DNA from 2 places in the Comamonas aquatilis genome. Region 2 is predicted to be linked to the other one. Evidence: predicted binding sites of a transcription regulator. Region 2 holds the regulator's gene; the other holds the start of a gene.
The links. The regulator NrdR, encoded in region 2, represses ribonucleotide reductase genes. The targets are predictions, from matches to a motif close to CACNANATNTNGTG.

Region 1: ACNAZA_RS08565 (ribonucleoside-diphosphate reductase subunit alpha) is a predicted target of NrdR. The motif match lies at 4,781-4,794, and genes of this name have one in related genera.

Annotation. Positions count from the first base shown of each region.
Region 1 covers NZ_CBCSIW010000005.1:78-8,914, forward strand. Annotated here, with positions in the region: gene ACNAZA_RS08560 (ribonucleotide-diphosphate reductase subunit beta) at 439-1,530, opposite strand; gene ACNAZA_RS08565 (ribonucleoside-diphosphate reductase subunit alpha) at 1,740-4,655, opposite strand; gene ampD (1,6-anhydro-N-acetylmuramyl-L-alanine amidase AmpD) at 5,278-5,883, opposite strand; gene ACNAZA_RS08575 (sigma-54-dependent transcriptional regulator) at 5,864-7,387, opposite strand; gene ACNAZA_RS08580 (sensor histidine kinase) at 7,435-8,837, opposite strand, start outside.
Region 2 covers NZ_CBCSIW010000004.1:98,258-107,094, reverse strand. Annotated here, with positions in the region: gene ACNAZA_RS07395 (DUF748 domain-containing protein) at 1-3,103, opposite strand, end outside; gene ACNAZA_RS07390 (hypothetical protein) at 3,508-3,771, shown strand; gene ACNAZA_RS07385 (lytic transglycosylase domain-containing protein) at 4,065-4,979, shown strand; ZMP/ZTP riboswitch at 5,137-5,293, shown strand; gene glyA (serine hydroxymethyltransferase) at 5,328-6,575, shown strand; gene nrdR (transcriptional regulator NrdR) at 6,597-7,073, shown strand; gene aroC (chorismate synthase) at 7,389-8,486, opposite strand; gene ACNAZA_RS07365 (CoA transferase) at 8,618-8,837, opposite strand, start outside.

The DNA of each region.
Region 1 (8,837 bases), on a different contig from region 2:
CAGCAGCCTTGGCAGTCACAGTCTTGGTTGCAGCCTTCTTGGGGGCAGGAGCAGCAGCCTTGGCGGCCACAGTCTTGGTCGCAGCCTTCTTGGGCGCGGCGGCCTTGACGGCCGTGGTCTTGGTTGCAGCCTTCTTGGGCGCAGCGGCCTTCACGGGTGCAGCCTTCTTCACGGCTTCAGTCTTGGGCGCGGCCGCCTTTTTTACAGACACTTTTTTCTCGGTCGTGGCCTTGGCGGCCGTCTTCTTCGCAGTTGCCATCATTTTCTCCTTAGTTGATTTGCATAAAACGCTTCGCAACTTTTCAGCTGAGAAGCGATTCAAGGCGATGTGGAGTGACGCATCGCAATGAACACGGATCCGCTTCAACCTCAATACGCATTTTTAGTAGCAATGAAGTGAAGCAAGTCATGACTCGCATTGTGCCTGCTAAGAAGCAATTAATCCCAAGAAAGTGCGCCTCCGGTCTGATACTCGATCACTCGTGTCTCAAAGAAGTTACGTTCTTTCTTCAAATCGATCATTTCGCTCATCCAGGGGAAGGGATTTTCTTCGCCAGGAAAGAGTTCTTCCAAACCAATTTGTGTGGCACGGCGGTTGGCGATGTAGCGCAGATAGCCCTTGAACATCGACGCATTCATGCCGAGCACGCCGCGTGGCATGGTGTCTTCTGCGTACTGATATTCGAGCTCCACGGCCTTGCGGAACAGCGCATTGATTTCTTGCTTGAACTCGGCAGTCCACAGGTGCGGATTTTCGAGCTTGAGCTGGTTGATCAAATCGATGCCGAAATTGCAGTGCATGGATTCGTCGCGCAGGATGTACTGGTACTGCTCGGCCGCACCCGTCATCTTGTTCTGACGACCCAAGGCCAGAATTTGCGTGAAGCCCACGTAGAAGAACAGACCTTCCATCAGGCAGGCAAAAACAATCAGGCTCTTGAGCAGGGTCTGGTCGGTTTCGGGGGTGCCGGTGTGGAAGTTGGGGTCCATGATCGCCTCGATGTAAGGGATCAGGAACTCGTCCTTGTCGCGGATGGATTTGACTTCGTTGTAGGCGTTGAAGATTTCCGATTCATCCAGGCCCAGCGATTCCACGATGTACTGGTAGGCGTGGGTGTGAATGGCTTCTTCAAAGGCCTGGCGCAGCAGGAACTGGCGGCATTCAGGCGCGGTGATGTGGCGGTAGGTGCCCAGCACGATGTTGTTGGCAGCCAGAGAGTCGGCCGTCACGAAAAAGCCGAGGTTGCGCTTGACGATGCGGCGCTCGTCTTCGGTCAAACCATTGGGGTCCTTCCACAACGCGATGTCGCGCGTCATGTTCACTTCCTGGGGCATCCAGTGGTTGGCGCAGGTGGCCAGATACTTTTCCCAGGCCCACTTGTACTTGAACGGAACCAGCTGGTTCACATCGGTCTTGGCGTTGATGATGCGCTTGTCTGCGGCATTCACGCGCTTGTGGGTGCTGGTGGCCGCGCCGGCTTCGGCGCTGGCAGCGGAAGGGGCGAAGGTGTCGTCGTCAAAGCTCAGCATTTGGGTATTCCTTATTGGAAAAAGCTGGGTGCATTGCAATCGACATCCAGCTTTTCAATCATTTATTGATGGAGCGGCGCCTCTCAAATATTGGCGCACTCTAAAGCGAGAGACACCGAGGAAGCGCCGCCGCGCACCGAGGGTGTCGTCCCCCTCCCGCGTAGCGAGAGAGGGGGAAGGCGCCTAAGCGCCTCAGGGGGTGTTGCCAGTTACTGGCAGGCTTCGCAGCCTGGGTCGTCAATCGCGCAGAACTTGATGTCCGTGGCGGGAGCCTGGGCACGTGCAGCGGCAGCGGCGGCTTCCAGTGCACTCACTGCTGGCTTGGCAGCGGGGGCCGCGGCAGCCGGAGCGGCGGAGGACACTGCGTTCAGCGTGCGGCTTTGAACCGTCGATTTTTCAATCTGGGTCGCGCTGGTGGTGCGCAGATAGTAGGTGGTCTTGAGACCACGCTGCCATGCCAGCATATAGGTGTCGTTGAGCTTCTTGCCCGATGCGCCGGCCATGTAGATGTTCAGGCTCTGGGCCTGGTCAATCCACTTCTGGCGACGTGCAGCGGCTTCCACCAGCCATTGGGGTTCCACTTCAAACGCGGTGGCGTACAGGCTCTTGATCTCTTCGGGCACGCGGTCGATGGCACGCAGCGAGCCATCAAAGTGCTTGAGGTCCATGACCATGACGTCATCCCACAGACCCAGGCGCTTCAGGTCACGCACCAGATACTGGTTGATGACGGTGAATTCGCCGGACAGGTTGGACTTCACGGAAAGGTTGCCGAACGAAGGCTCGATCGACGCATCCACACCCACGATGTTGGAGATGGTGGCCGTAGGCGCAATCGCCACGCAGTTGCTGTTGCGCATGCCGTCCTTGGAGATCTTGGCGCGCAGAGCATCCCAGTCCAGCTGAGCCGAGCGGTCCACTTCCACATAGCCGCCGCGGGCTTTTTCCAGCAGGTTCAGGGTGTCCAGAGGCAGGATGCCCTGATCCCACAGCGAGCCCTTGAAGGTGGAATAAGTGCCACGCTCCTTGGACAGCTCGGTCGAAGCCCAGTAGGCGTAGTAGCAGATCGCTTCCATGGCCTGGTCGGCAAACTCGACAGCGCCGTCGCTGGCATAGGCCGTGCGCATTTCGTACAGCGAGTCCTGGAAGCCCATCAGGCCCAGGCCCACGGGGCGGTGGCGCAGATTGGAGTCCTTGGCCTTTTGTACGGCGTAGTAGTTGATGTCGATCACGTTGTCGAGCATGCGCATGGCCGTGGTCACGGTCTTGCGCAGCTTGTCATGGTCGAGTTTGCCGTCCTTGATGTGCTGAACCAGATTCACGGAGCCCAGGTTGCAGACCGCGGTTTCGGTGTCGCTGGTGTTCAGTGTGATCTCGGTGCACAGATTGGACGAGTGAACCACGCCCACGTGCTGCTGGGGCGAGCGGATGTTGCAAGGGTCCTTGAAGGTGATCCAGGGGTGGCCGGTCTCGAACAGCATCGAGAGCATCTTGCGCCACATGTCGGTGGCAGGAACCGTTTTGTGCAGCTTGAGCTCGCCCTTGGCGGCCTTGGCTTCGTAGGCGGTGTAAGCCTTTTCGAATTCGGCGCCGAACAGGTCGTGCAGATCGGGAACGTCGGAAGGCGAGAACAGGGTCCACTGGCCTTTTTCCAACACGCGCTTCATGAACAGGTCTGGAATCCAGTTGGCCGTGTTCATGTCGTGGGTGCGGCGGCGGTCATCGCCGGTGTTCTTGCGCAGTTCCAGGAATTCTTCGATGTCCAGGTGCCACGATTCCAGATAGGTGCAGACGGCGCCCTTGCGCTTGCCGCCCTGGTTCACGGCCACGGCCGTGTCGTTGACGACCTTCAGGAAGGGGACCACGCCTTGCGATTCGCCGTTGGTGCCCTTGATGCGGGCACCCAGAGAACGCACGCGCGTCCAGTCATTGCCCAGGCCGCCGGCAAACTTGGACAGCAGAGCGTTTTCCTTGATGGCGTCGTAAATGCCGCCCAGGTCGTCTGGCACGGTGGTCAGATAGCAGCTCGACAGCTGCGAGCGCAGCGTGCCGCTGTTGAACAGCGTGGGCGTGGACGACATGAAGTCGAAAGAGCTCAGCAGTTCATAGAACTCGATAGCACGGGCGTTACGATCCTGTTCATTGAGCGCCAGGCCCATGGCCACGCGCATGAAGAAGGACTGGGGCAGCTCGATGCGTGTCTTGCGTACGTGCAGGAAGTAGCGGTCATACAGCGTCTGTAGACCCAGGTAGTCGAACTGCTGGTCTCGCTCGGCCTTCAGGGCAGCGCCCAGGCGGGGCAGGTCGTACTGGAGCAGTTCGGGGTTGAGCAGCTCGTTGTCCACGCCGTTTTGCACAAAGCCGGGGAAGTACTCGGCATAGGCCGCTGGCATTTCCTCGGGTTGCACGTCGCGGCCCATGACTTCGCGCACGATGGTGTGCAGCAGCAGGCGGGCGGTGACATAGGTGTAGTCGGGGTCTTTCTCGATCAGCGTGCGGGCTGCGAGGATGGAAGCCTTGTACACCTCGGCCAGGGGCACGCCGTCATAGAGGTTGCGCAGCGTCTCGGCGACGATGGGGGCAGCCTGGATGTCGGCATTGAGGTTGCGGCAGGCCGACTCGATCAGTGCCAGCATGCGCTGCTGGTCCAGGGGCACGCGCTGGCCGTTGTCCATCACATGCAGCGAGGGCGCGGGAGCGGCGGCGGCAATGGCGGCGGCTTCGGCAGCCTTCTTTTGCTCGGCACGTTCCTGGTTGCGGCGATCACGGTACAGCACATAGGCGCGGGCCACATCGTGGTGACCACCGCGCATCAGGCCCAGTTCGACCTGATCTTGAATGTCTTCAATATGGAAGGTGCCGCCTTCGGGGCGCGAGCGCAGCAGGGCGCGCACCACGGCTTCGGTCAATTCATTGACGGTATCGCGCACGCTGGCGGATGCAGCGCCCTGGGCCCCGCGCACGGCCAGGAAGGCCTTGGTCAGGGCGATGGCGATCTTCTGAGGGGCAAAAGGCACTACGTCGCCGTTGCGGCGAATGATTTGGTAGTTGTCAGCAGTCGCAAAGGATGCGTTTGCGGCGCCAGTTTGCGCGGCAGAAGACAGGGGATTCAGCACTTCTTGCATAAGTTTCCTCTGGATCGAAATGTGGATAAGGCAGGCAGCGGCCTGCACAGGTGGCAGGCCCTCAAGGAGACGGATCAGCGCTTCGGTTTACACATGGTTTGCACAGGGTGTGCACAACTTGTAAACACTAGATATGGGGTCTGAGGCGCTTTCAAACACTACCGGTAGTGTATCGCTGTTGAATTGAACAGGGTGGCTGAATGCTTGAAATCACCGTGATTCATGGCACTCCGACGCCGCTGGTGAGCACCCAATTACGGCTGCAACCCCCCGTATTTCCGTGCTTTGCGGCGCTTGGCGGCCTGGCTGGAAAATTTGTAAAAAATTCATGTGTTTGCATCAGGCGACAGGCTAGGCCAAGACGCTATTGACAGTACGGAGAATGCCGGTGAATCCGACCGTAAAGCGAAGAGCATGCTAAGGGCGAGTAGCTGTTCGCCCGCATGGCAGGCATGCTGGAATGCATAAAAGATAGCGGCAAGCGCAAGTTATGAAACAGGTTTGGACTTTCTTTACCTTGAATCCAAAGAAATAAAAGTGTTACGTGCTCCTGATTCAAGAGTGCTGTTGGCTTCGCGACTGCGTGTTCAGGCCGTGTTTCTGGCCTGTTGATGCTGCGGGCCTAGACCTGGGAGGGGAATTCCCAGGCGCTGGTCGCTTGGCCCACATGCAGGCTTTGCTGCAATCGCTGCCAGTCAAAGCCGCTGCCCGGATCCTGTTTGCGGCCCGGGGCTATGTGCTCGTGGCCGGCGATATGGCGCACGGGATAGTGTGCGCCTATGGCCTGGCACAGACTATTCAGGGCCCCGTACTGCGCAGCTTCAAACGTCAGGCCTTCCAGGCCCTCCAGCTCTATGCCGATGGAGTCGTCGTTGCAGCGCTCGCGCCCGCGCCATTGGGAGACGCCTGCGTGCCAGGCACGGTCGTCGCAGCTGACGAACTGCCAGATCTCGCCAAGCCGGGTGATAAAGAAGTGCGAGGACACTTCCAGGCCGCGAATGCCCTGGTAGTAAGGGTGGGCGTCCCAGTCAAGCTGGTTGGTGAAGAGCTGCTGCACGGCGCCTGTGCCGTACTGGCCGGGAGGCAGGCTGATCGAGTGCAGCACCACCAGATCAATGTCGGCCCCCGGCGGGCGCAAGCCGTAGTTGGGTGAAGGCAGGTGGCGAGCGGTGTCTAGCCAGCCTTTTTTCCAGCGGCCGGACGAGGACTTATGGATTGCTGCGGTCATGGTCCGGGCTTTCGGAGTCGCCGCGTACGCCATCGCCGGGCAAGCTGATGCCCAGGCGCTCGATGCGGTAGCGGATTTGTCTCAGGCTGATGCCCAGTTTGGCGGCCGTGGCCGTGCGGTTGAAGCCGTGGTCCTGCAAGGCGCGCTCCAAAATAGCGCGCTCCTGGTTGTCCAGCCACGACTGCAGATCGTCAGGCAGCTCGTCGGATGCGGGTTCAAGCGAAGCAGGAGGCGTTGTGGCCGTGGCCACGCCCGGAGGCGGCGGCGGGGTAAAGCCGTTGGCGGCTGGCTGTGTACCGCTTTTCTCGGGAGAGGTTGCCATTTCGGCCGCTGCAGAGGCCAGGGCTTGCTCGGGAATGCGCAGCGGCCCTTCGTCGCCCAGGGCAATGGCGCGGTGCAGCACGTTCTCCAGTTCGCGTACATTGCCTGGTAAGGGAAGCTGGGCGATCTGGGCCAGGCTGGTGGCATCCAGCTCGGGCTCGGGCATCTGGGATTCGCGGGCCAGCCGCGTCAGCAAAGTGCGGCACAGGGCCGGCAGGTCTTCGCGGCGCTCGCGCAGCGGCGGCAGCGCAATCTCGATCACATTGAGCCGGTAGTACAAATCCTGGCGAAAGCGCCCGCTTTGCACATCGGCAGCCAGATCGCGGTGGGTGGCGCTGACGATGCGCACGTCCACCGCCTCCTCCTGGGTGCTGCCCAGAGGGCGAACCTTGCGCTCCTGTATGGCGCGCAGCAACTTGGCCTGCATGGCCAGCGGAAGATCGCCAATTTCATCGAGAAACAGGGTGCCGCCCTGGCCGGCCTGAAAGTAGCCTGGTCTGTCCTGGGTGGCGCCGGTATAAGAGCCTTTGCGGGCGCCAAAGAATTCGGCCTCCAGCAGGTTCTCAGGAATGGCGCCGCAGTTCACGGCAATCAAGGGGCCCTGGCTGCGTTGGCTGCAGGCATGCAAGGCCTGGGCCGCCAGTTCCTTGCCGGTACCCGATTCCCCGTGAATCAGCACGGGAGCCATGCCCTTGGCCACCTTGGCAATGCGTTGCTTGACGGACTGCATCAGTGCCGAGGAGCCGACCAGCGCCAGCAGTGCATCGCCGCCAGCGACAGTGCCGGTATTGGTCGTGTTTGTGGCGGCAGGGGCGGCACCCGGCGGCGGTACGGCGCCAATGCCTTGCACGGCCGAGGCCACGACCTGGCGAAACTGGCGCAGATCCACCGGTTTGGTCAGGTAGTCAAATGCACCGGCGCGCAGCGCTTCCACCGCGTTTTCGGCCGAGCCGTAGGCGGTGATGACGATGCAGCGTTCGCGGCGCTGCTGTTCACGCAGCTCCAGCAGCAGCTCCATGCCGCTGCCGTCAGGCAGGCGCATGTCGGAGATCAGCACATCGAAGCGGCGCGACTGCAGCTGCTCGCGTGCTTCCTGCACGCAGGCGGCGGTTTCCACACGGTAACCTTCCCTCAGCAAGGTCAGCTCGTACAGAGTGCGCAAATCAGGTTCGTCATCGACCACAAGAATCGATGCGCTGGCAGAGGTGGTGGAAATAGAGGTCACAGGGCTTAGACCACAATCAAATCGAACAGGGACTGCGCATTGGCAGGCCCTACGCTGCTGCTGAATACCACGGTGAAGGCATTGCCTTCCTGCATGCCTTGCGGTGTGGGCCGGGGTAGTCGCTGATAGCTGATGGTGGCACCGTAGCGCTGGCACAGCTCACGGCAGATATAAAGGCCCAGGCCGCTGGAGCGGCTCTGGGAAGAGAAGAACGGTTCGAACAAATGCCGCAGCACGCTGCTCTCAAGCGGTGCGCCATCGCTCCAGACCTGCAGCCAGCTTTGCTCTGCCGTGGCAGGGATGAAGGCGCTGACGCCATGCCCGCTGACAATTTGCAGGCTGTGTGCCTGCTGCGCATGGCTGCGGTGGCGTTGGGCATTGTCCAGCAAATTGACCAGCACACGGCGCAGATGCTCCTCGTCAAAGTTCACGACCTGCGCGGGGGCAGCCAGATGGAGCTGCAGCAGAGGTTGCTGCGAGGCCTGGCTTTGCCATTCGCGGCAAGTCTGCGCCGCATGGCGATCCAGCGCCAGCGGCGGGGTCTGGGCCAGAGCATCTTCCTGCTGCACGCGGGCAATATTCAGGATTTCCTCTGCAATGCGGTTGAGCCGCTCGGCATTCTGATTGACGATGTTGCACAGCTGCTGCGCCCCTGGCTGGCCGGCCAGGTCTTCCGCCAGCAAGGCATTGGCTTGGACGATGGCGGCCAGAGGGTTGCGAATCTCGTGGGCGACCGCGGCCGACATGCGGCCCATGGAGGCCAGCTTTTCGGTGCGCAGCTGGGCTTCCATCTCTCGCAAATCATGGAGAAACACCACGCACAGCGAGTCTGCGGATTCGGCATCGCTGGCCATCACTTCGGTAATGCGTGTGCGCAGGTGCAGGCCGGTGCGCCCCTGCTGGGGCGTGGCCTGCAGATGCACCGTGGCCGTGAGAGGACTGTTCTGGGCAAAACTCAGTTGCACGGCATCCATCAGCGGTTCCCAGGCGGTTTGGGTCTGCAGCGAAAAGCTGGGCGGATGGGAGGGCAGCAGGCTCAGCAACCGCAACGCTGCCGGATTGGCTTGCTGTACGCGCAGGCTTTGATCGACGACCAGCACGCCGTCAGACAGGTTGCTGATGACCAGGGCGTTGACCTGCTCCTGTGTCTGCGTGCGCAGACGACTGTGCAGGGCGGCTGCCCGTTCGCGGCGCACGCGGCGCGAGAGATCCTGCGTGAGATAGGCCATGCCGAAATAGCCGGCGCAGGTGAAGGCCGTCTGGTAGTAGGCCTGGGTGGCATCGCTGCCCTGACTGGCATGCAGCCATGAAACCATGGCCAGCAAGAGCAGCGTGACGCTGGCGGCCGTGCCCATGGCCAGCAGCATGCTGCCCAGGGCCGATGCAATCAGAATCGGGATGGCGAGCA
Region 2 (8,837 bases):
CCAGCTTGTTGGAAGCCGTGAGCTGTCCATCGGGCTGCACCTTGTAGTTCACATCCATATGCAGCTTGCCGCGCTCAATGCCGTGACCTGCGTACTTGATGGAGTAAGGCGACAGGGGCGAGAGCTCCAGATCCCGCATTTGCGCACGCACGTCCAGCGCCAAAGGCTTGGCCAGCGGGTTGATCTTGCCGGTGATCTCCAGCGAAGCCGTGCCCTGCGCCCTGCCCTTGATTTCCAGATCGGCCATTTGCGGCTCCGTCTGGCCTGGCGGCAACCGGGAAGAGAAAGCACTGAGGCGACCCGCCAGATCGCTCAGATCGGCCGAGTAATTGGGCTGGATGAAATAGTCGGAAAACTGCACCTTGCCGCCCGTCAGCACAATCGGGCCCACCGTGATGATGGGCGCGGGGCCGCTATCCTCGGCCTTGACAGGCTCGGCAGGCTTGGCGGCATCAGGCTTGGCACCGGCTGCGGCCTGGGCATTGGCCAGCTCGTTCTGCGCCACGGATTGCTCGGACGTCTCGGTCTTCACGATATCCTGCAAGTTGATCCGGCCGTTGCGCTGCACGATAACGCGGGCAAAGAAGTCGCTCAGCGCCGTCTCACGCACGCTGACGCGCAGCGGCTGCGTGGGCTGCAGATTCAAATCCAGTCCGCGCACGGCCAGTGTTCTCCAGGCCAGCAAGTCATCGCCCAAGCCCAGACCGGTCTTGCTCGCCAAGTCCTTGGCGCGGTCTGCCGTGGAGTCATTGAGCACAGCCGTCAGCGCGCCCTTGGCAGTGCTGGGCGCGCCGCTCTCCTGCCTGACGGGCTCCGCCAGGGTAGAGCGCATGCGCATATCAAGCAGCGCTACATCCCCTTGCACACTGAGCTTGGGACCCTTGGCCAAGGCCTCGAAACTGAGCTTGCCTTTGAAATTGCCATCGGCGCGCACCAGATTCACATTGAGCTTGCGGCCAAAATAAGGCTCGAACGCATGCAAGGGCAAGGCGTTGACCTGCAACTGCCCCTGGGCAGAGGCTGGCGTCAGGCCAAACTGGCCCTTGAATTGAATACTGCCCGCCTGCACGCGACGGCCCGAGGCAATCTTGGCAGACAGCTCAAGCGGCGTGGGAGCGGCCTTTTGAGTCAGCGGCTCGAAAGTGCCCAGGCGCACGCGCAGCGCGCTCAGCTCCAGTTGCACCGCCTGGCTGGCCTGATCCGGCACAGGCGCCAGATCCTTGAATTGAATGGCACCGCCGTCTACCGCCAGCGCCGCCAGCTTGACGGCCCAGGACTTGGCTTCGGTCTTGCCATCCGCCCTGCCCTGCTGCTTGACCGCAGTCTTGCCGGGCGCAGGCAACCACTGCTGGTACATCCAGCGACCTTGGGCATCACGCACCACAGCCAGCTGGGGCTTTTGCACGGCAATCGATTCCACCACCACCTGCTGTGCACTCAGATCGACCTGAGCCCCCGTCAGCTTGACTTGCTCCACCATCACCGGCGTCTGTTTGTCATGTAGCTGCAGCTTGTCGGCCGTGAATTCACTGACATGGGCTATCACACCGGCCTCGCCCCAGGAGACTTCGGCCTGGCTGGCCAGCATGGCGCTCAACTCAGGTTTGAAATGCGCAGCCAGATAGGGCTGCACCCATTGCAAAGGCAGCTGCTGCAGCTGAATGCTGAGTTTGCCCTCCTTGGGGGCAGCCAGACCTTGCAGTTCCAGCTTGGCTGCAGCACCGGCATCTGGGGTGCCAGCGCCAGCTTGGCGCAGTTCACTGCTGGCCGTCAGATTCAGCGGCTGGCTCATAGGCCAAGCCACGCTGCTCACTTCCAGCGACAGAGGCGAGAGCGTCAGCGCCGCAGGCGCAGCGCCTGTGGCGGCATCGCGCCAGTGCACCGTGCCGGCATCCAGGTTGAATTGCTGCACCGCAATCTGCAGCGGGGAAGCCGATGCGGCCGGTTTAGCCGGCTCAACGGCCTTGTTTGCAGCCACCGTTTGTTCATCGGTCTGCGGCTTGGCCTCAGCAGCCTTGCTGGCTTGGTCATTGCCAGCAGACAGACCCAGCCAGTTGATCACGCCTTGTGCATCGCGACTGGCGTGAATTTCGGGTTTGACCCAGCGCACCGACTCCAGCGTGATCTGGTTTTGCAGCGGCTGCGTATTCTTCAGCTGCACCTGAAGCGACTCAAAGCTCAAGAGCGGCGCACTCTGACGGTCCCGCAGCTCCACCTCGGAGAGCGTCAGTTTGCCATTGAGGCGCACCACGGCTTGCTCCTGCTGCTCGAACGCGATTTGCAAATCCGTATCCAGCACACCGGACACAGGCTTGACCGGCACAGACTCAGGCACATAGCCCAGATAAGGCTTCAGGTCTATATGCGCCCATTGGAGATTGAGCGCCGTCTGGCGATTGTCGGCAAAAGGCGTGCTCTCGCCTGTAGAGGCGAACTGGCTGCCATTGAGTTCAAACGCCAGATGCGGCAGCACCTTGATTTCACGCTTGGATGCCAGATTGCTGATGAAGGGAATGCTCAACTGCAGCGCCTTGAGCTCGTGCTTGCGCTGCACGGCTTCATCATTGAGCTCGATACGACCATCGCGCAGGGCAATGTTGTAGAGCGCAAAGTCCACGGGCTTGGAGGCCTCGTCCTTGGGCTCGGACAGCTTGGCGATCACATCGTCGATATCGAGCTTGCCCACGGAGTGCTGGGTGAGACGCAGCACGGGCGAGTCCACCTCCACCGCATCCAGCACTGGCGCCAGCCGAAACAGGGACTGGATGCTAGCATTCACAAAAATGCGCTTGATCTCCAGCTGTGGCTCCGCAGAATTTTCGGAGGTTTTTTGAGCTTCAGCGCTTTCTGAATCTACGCTATTAGCTACGTTTTTTGTAGCTTTATCAATCACCAGATCATGCAAGCTGATGGCCATGGACCAGGGCGCAAACTCGACCTTGCCCACATGCACCTGGCGGCCCAACTTGGCCGAGGCCTGTTTTTCCAGTTGGCTCTTGACCACAATAGGCAGCAATGCCCACAAGAGCAGCCACAGCAGCAAAATTCCCAGAACAAGCCAGATCAGGCGGCGTAGCAAACGATGCGTTGAAAGCAGCGGCATGAGTGATTTTTTGAAAGACATGAACAAGGGGCTGCCCTCCAACCCCAGCAGCGCAAACAACGATAGCAAACATGGCAGTCAGCACGTGCGATGGCGCAAATGTACTCTTGCCGCAGCGCAGCTTTCATGCTTCCATGAAAACGCAAAACACTCTATATATAGAGGGCTGCATTTTTCCCATGGAAGTCCTATGGAAAGTCGGTGCGCCGGGCCAGATTTTTCACACCATTCTTACCCACTCCGCAGCCGGCAATCAATGACTTCAGCCGCCATGCCGATGCGAGAATTTGGTGGAATGGAAGGCTGCAAAAACAAGAAAGCCCGGAAGTGGCGAAACCAACTTCCGGGCCCTACGGCAAGTACCAGACTGTGCCGTTTTTTCGCAGACAAGGAGGATAAAGTCCTTGCTGCTGGAAGCAAGAGATTGCTCCCGTGAGTGCCTCAGCGAAGATTACAAGCAACGTGACCAGAGCTCTCTGAAAGTGCCTTGGCTAGGTTTGCCTTTCCCTTTCTTTGGCGAACACCTGCAGTTTGCAGGCAGATTCACTATATCCGTGCAGGCAAAGGGTTACCAGCGTTTTTTCATTTTATTTCTCTTTTTTGATGCAAATAAGGATGTGAGCACACACACTGCTTGTAGTGGTGATTTCCCGAAGACCTTCTTGTAAATAGCTGTGCTTTTATACAGCTTTAATATTACTTTAAAATATTAAAACTATTTTTGTTAGTGTTGACCGATTATTAAGAGGACTCCTAGAATCCGCCAGCGCTCGAAAAGAGCGTTTTTTGTTTCCGCTGCCTCACGACTGAGCAGACCGACATACGCCTTCCGGACACTCCGGCCCAGGCGCTTTTAGTCGGCCCGCAGCAAAACCTCATTGAGGTCGTTGCCAACGGCAATTCGCCAACCATCCAGGTTGCATAGCGATGCCCCGGGGCAGCCCTCCAGAAAGGACAAGCTATGCCAGCGTCAGAAAAATTGGTCGCCTCCGCGCGAACGTTGGGCCACAAAGTGGCCCATGGTTTTCTTGCTCTCACCCACAACGGTTTCGCCCTCCTGGGCTTGGCCGTGGCCATCTCGGCCTTGATTTTGATCTCCCGCCCCGATCTGCGGCTCGCTGGTGAAAGCCAGCTGCGCCAATGGTTGGATGCCCGCCAGCCCGTGATGGCCGAAGCTGAAGTTGCTGTCGAAGATGTGGCCACCGCCATGGTCGCAGCCAGCGACCGTGCCACGGCCGCCAATCCCAAGAGCCTGCCCAAAGAGCAGGCTGCCGTAGCCTACTGGCTGAGCAAGAAGTACCGCGTAGCACCCGAGCCCCTGGCGGCTCTGGTCAGCGAAGCCTATGCCCAGGGCAAGGCCAACAAGCTGGACCCCATGCTGATCCTGGCCATCATGGCCATTGAATCGAGCTTCAACCCCTTTGCCCAAAGCTCGGTCGGTGCCCAGGGCCTGATGCAGGTCATGACTTCGGTGCACACCGACAAGTACGAGAGCTTTGGCGGCCAGCATGCTGCTTTTGATCCCGTGACCAACCTCAAGGTAGGCGTCAAGGTGCTCAAGGATTGCATCGCCCGTGCCGGCTCCATCGAAGGCGGACTGCGTTACTACGTGGGCGCCGCCAATCTGCCCAGCGACGGCGGCTATGCAGCCAAGGTACTGGCCGAACACCAGCGCATGCGCGCGGCCGTCGGTCTGCGCGGCGACTCTCTGTTGACAGCCAAGGCCGATGCGCCTGCGCAAAAGGTCAAGGCCAATCCTTCGACACATGCCAAGGATACCCTCACCTCCTCGGCCATCGACAGCCTGAGCCAGCCCTCGGCAGCGCTCGACAAGAACGTCGTCAAGCTGGCCCAGGCCAACGTAGGGCAAATGTAAGGCGTCTGCCTCTGCACCCGGGAGCTGGCCATGGCCAGCTCTTTTCATTGGTGCCACTCCAGTGCCGGCAGCTTTTGTGCAAATGCACAAAACGCAACAAAGCCCATGGACTTGCAGCGGGAGCTTGGGGAAAGCCCGGCCCGGCTCAGCTACACTAGCGGGTGTACGCAACTGGCGATAGGCGCAGAAATTTCTCTGCCGCTGACGTGGAAACCAGCAGACTGCAAGGTCTGTGAACCACCGGGGAGCGTACCGCCCAAGGTCGCAGCGATTGCAACCCGCAAGCGTTTCAGCCGTTCGCCTGGGCAGCCCTTGGCCTCAAGGGAATTTCAAGTTCACAGGACTGCCATGTTTCAACGCACCGATACCGTCGAGAAAGTCGACCCCGAACTGTTTGCCGCCATCCAGGCTGAAAACCATCGCCAGCAAGAGCACATCGAGCTGATCGCCAGCGAGAACTACTGCTCGCCCGCCGTGATGGAAGCCCAAGGCTCCCAGCTGACCAACAAGTACGCCGAAGGCTATCCAGGCAAGCGTTACTACGGTGGCTGCGAGCATGTGGACGTGGTCGAGCAACTGGCCATCGACCGCATCAAGCAAATCTTTGGCGCTGAAGCCGCCAACGTGCAACCCAATTCCGGCTCGCAAGCCAACCAGGCCGTGCTGATGGCGTTTGCCAAGCCCGGCGACACCATTCTGGGCATGAGCCTGGCCGAAGGCGGTCACCTGACCCACGGCATGGCGCTGAACATGTCCGGCAAGTGGTTCAAGGCCGTTTCCTACGGTCTGGATGCCAACGAAGCCATCGACTACGACAAGATGGAAGAGCTGGCGCGCGAGCACAAGCCCCGCATCATCGTTGCCGGCGCCTCTGCCTACGCTCTGCACATCGATTTCGAGCGCTTCGCCAAGATCGCCAAGGAAGTCGGCGCCATCCTGTGGGTGGACATGGCTCACTACGCCGGTCTGATCGCTGCTGGTGTGTATCCCAACCCCGTGCCCCACGCCGACGTGGTCACCACCACCACCCACAAGAGCCTGCGCGGCCCCCGTGGCGGCGTGATCCTGATGAAGGCCGAGCACGAGAAGGCGCTGAACAGCGCCATCTTCCCCGGCCTGCAAGGCGGCCCGCTGATGCACGTGATCGCCGGCAAGGCCGTGGCGTTCAAGGAAGCCCTGACTCCTGAGTTCAAGGCTTACCAGGAACAAGTGGTCAAGAACGCCAAGGTCATGGCCGACACGCTGACCGAACGCGGTCTGCGCATCGTCTCCGGTCGCACCGAAAGCCACGTCATGCTGGTGGACCTGCGCGCCAAGGGCATTACCGGCAAGGCTGCTGAAGCGGCTCTGGGTCTGGCTCACATCACCGTGAACAAGAACGCAATCCCCAACGATCCCGAAAAGCCATTCGTGACCAGCGGCATCCGCATCGGTACTCCCGCCATGACCACCCGTGGTTTCGGCGAAGAAGAAACCCGTATCACCGCCAACCTGGTGGCCGACGTGCTGGACAACCCCAACGACGAAGCCACTCTGGCTGCCGTGCGTGAGAAGGTGGCTGCACTGACCGCCCGCCTGCCGGTTTACAGCAAGTAATCAAGGCCCTGCCGTTCTGCCATGAAGTGTCCCTTCTGCAATCACCCGGACACGCAAGTCGTTGAGACACGCGAGTCCGAAGACGGGGCCTTCATTCGCCGTCGCCGCCGCTGCGGCGGCTGCGACAAACGCTTTACCACCTACGAGCGACCCGAGGTCAGCTTTCCCACGGTGGTGAAAAAGGACGGCCGGCGCATTGAATACGAGCGCGGCAAATTGCAGGGTTCTTTCCAGATTGCCTTGCGCAAACGCCCGGTGAGCACCGAACTCATCGATGCCGCCATTGAGCGCATCGAAGACAAGCTGCTGAATCTGGGCACGCGTGAAGTGGTCTCCAGCCGCTTGGGCGAGCTGGTGATGGAAGAACTCAAGGGCATGGACAAGGTGGGTTATATCCGCTTTGCCAGCGTGTACCGCAGCTTCAAGGATGTGGACGATTTCACCAGCATCATGGATGAGGTGCGCAGTCCCAAGAATCCCAAGCCGCCCAAGAAATAAGTTCTCTGCCGCAGCCAAAGCCACCCTCGGGTGGCTTTGTTGTTTTTGCCAATCGCAGCAAAAACAGAAGCGGGATGCGCTTGCCAGTCAAGAAATTCAGTTTTAAACGCACCTGAAGTGCAATGCAATCAAGCGCCATTAGCTTTTAATTCAATAGCAAATTCAATGAGTACGGGCTACAGCCCCGCTGCCGTGCCCCACAAAGCACAACGCCAACCCTGGCGATAGATGCCGGGGCTGGCGTTGATACGAACTATCGAGTTTTCAAGCATAGCGCGGGGCCGGCTTGCTCCGCGCCATGCGGCGATTCAAAGCTCAGGGCGCTGCAGCAGGAATCGGCTTCAGGCCCGAATCCACATCCCCACACTGGGCGCGGTGGCGCAGCGCGTGATCCATCACCACCAGCGCCAGCAGCGCCTCGGCAATGGGTGCGGCGCGAATGCCCACGCAGGGGTCATGGCGGCCCTTGGTGATGACTTCGGCACTCTGGCCGTGCACGTCAATCGACTCACGCGGCGTGATGATGGAGCTGGTGGGCTTGATGCCAATGCGCACTTCCAGATCCTGGCCGGTGCTGATACCGCCCACAATGCCGCCGGCATTGTTGCTGCGGAAACCCTCGGGGCTCAGCGAATCGCCATGCGTGGTGCCGCGCTGGGCCACGCTGTCGAAGCCAGCGCCAATTTCCACGGCCTTGACGGCATTCAAACCCATCATGGCGTAGGCAATATCGGCATCCAGTCGGTCATACAGGGGCTGGCCCAGGCCAACGGGCATGTTGCTGGCGTTCACGTGCAGAGCCGCACCGCAGGAGTCGCCGCTCTTGCGCAGCTGCTCCATGTATTCCTCGTACTGGCTCACATCGGCCACGGGTGCGAAGAAAGGGTTGTGGGGCACATGCTCCCAACTCTCGAAACCGATGGGCAGCTCGCCGATCTGCGTCATGCAGGCGCGAAACTCGGTACCGAACTTTTCCTTGAGCCACTTCTTGGCCACGGCACCCGCCGCCACCGTGGGCGCCGTCAATCGTGCCGAAGAGCGGCCGCCACCGCGCGGATCGCGGATGCCGTACTTCTGAAAATAAGCATAGTCGGCATGACCGGGGCGGAAGCTCTGCGCAATATTGGAGTAATCCTTGCTGCGCTGGTCCGTGTTGCGGATCAGCAGCGCAATCGGCGTGCCCGTGGTCTTGCCCTCGTACACGCCCGAGAGAATCTCGACGGCATCGGGTTCATTGCGCTGGGTCACGAACTTGCTGGTACCGGGGCGGCGGCGATCCAGATCATGCTGGATGTCTGCCTCGCTCAGCTCCATGCCCGGAGGGCAGCCGTCAATCACACAGCCAATGGCCGGACCGTGAGATTCACCAAAATTCGTAACCGTGAAAATTGTGCCAAAGGTATTGCCGCTCATAGACTGCGGATTATCGTTGATGTGGCGGCCCAGGTGCCGCAGCCGCCTTCTTGCTTCGGCATTGCTGGCTTGTCCTGCCCTCGCTGCAAGGCAAAAACCCGTCCCCCTGTCACCCGCGCTTGCCGCGCCGCTTACCAGTGCGCCTCATCCGTGCCCGGTGGCACCGAAGGCCTGTCCCAGGCTGCAGGCGTGCGCGAAAACTGCGCGCAATGGCGCACGGCCTGCAGCCGCCCAAAGCCGCTGTCCAGCATTTCCAGATATGGCGTGATATCGGGCCTTGCCTCGCTCCATTGCGGCTGCTCCACACGCCCCAGGCTGCGCAACCAGTGCGCCACACCTGCCAGAGTGACG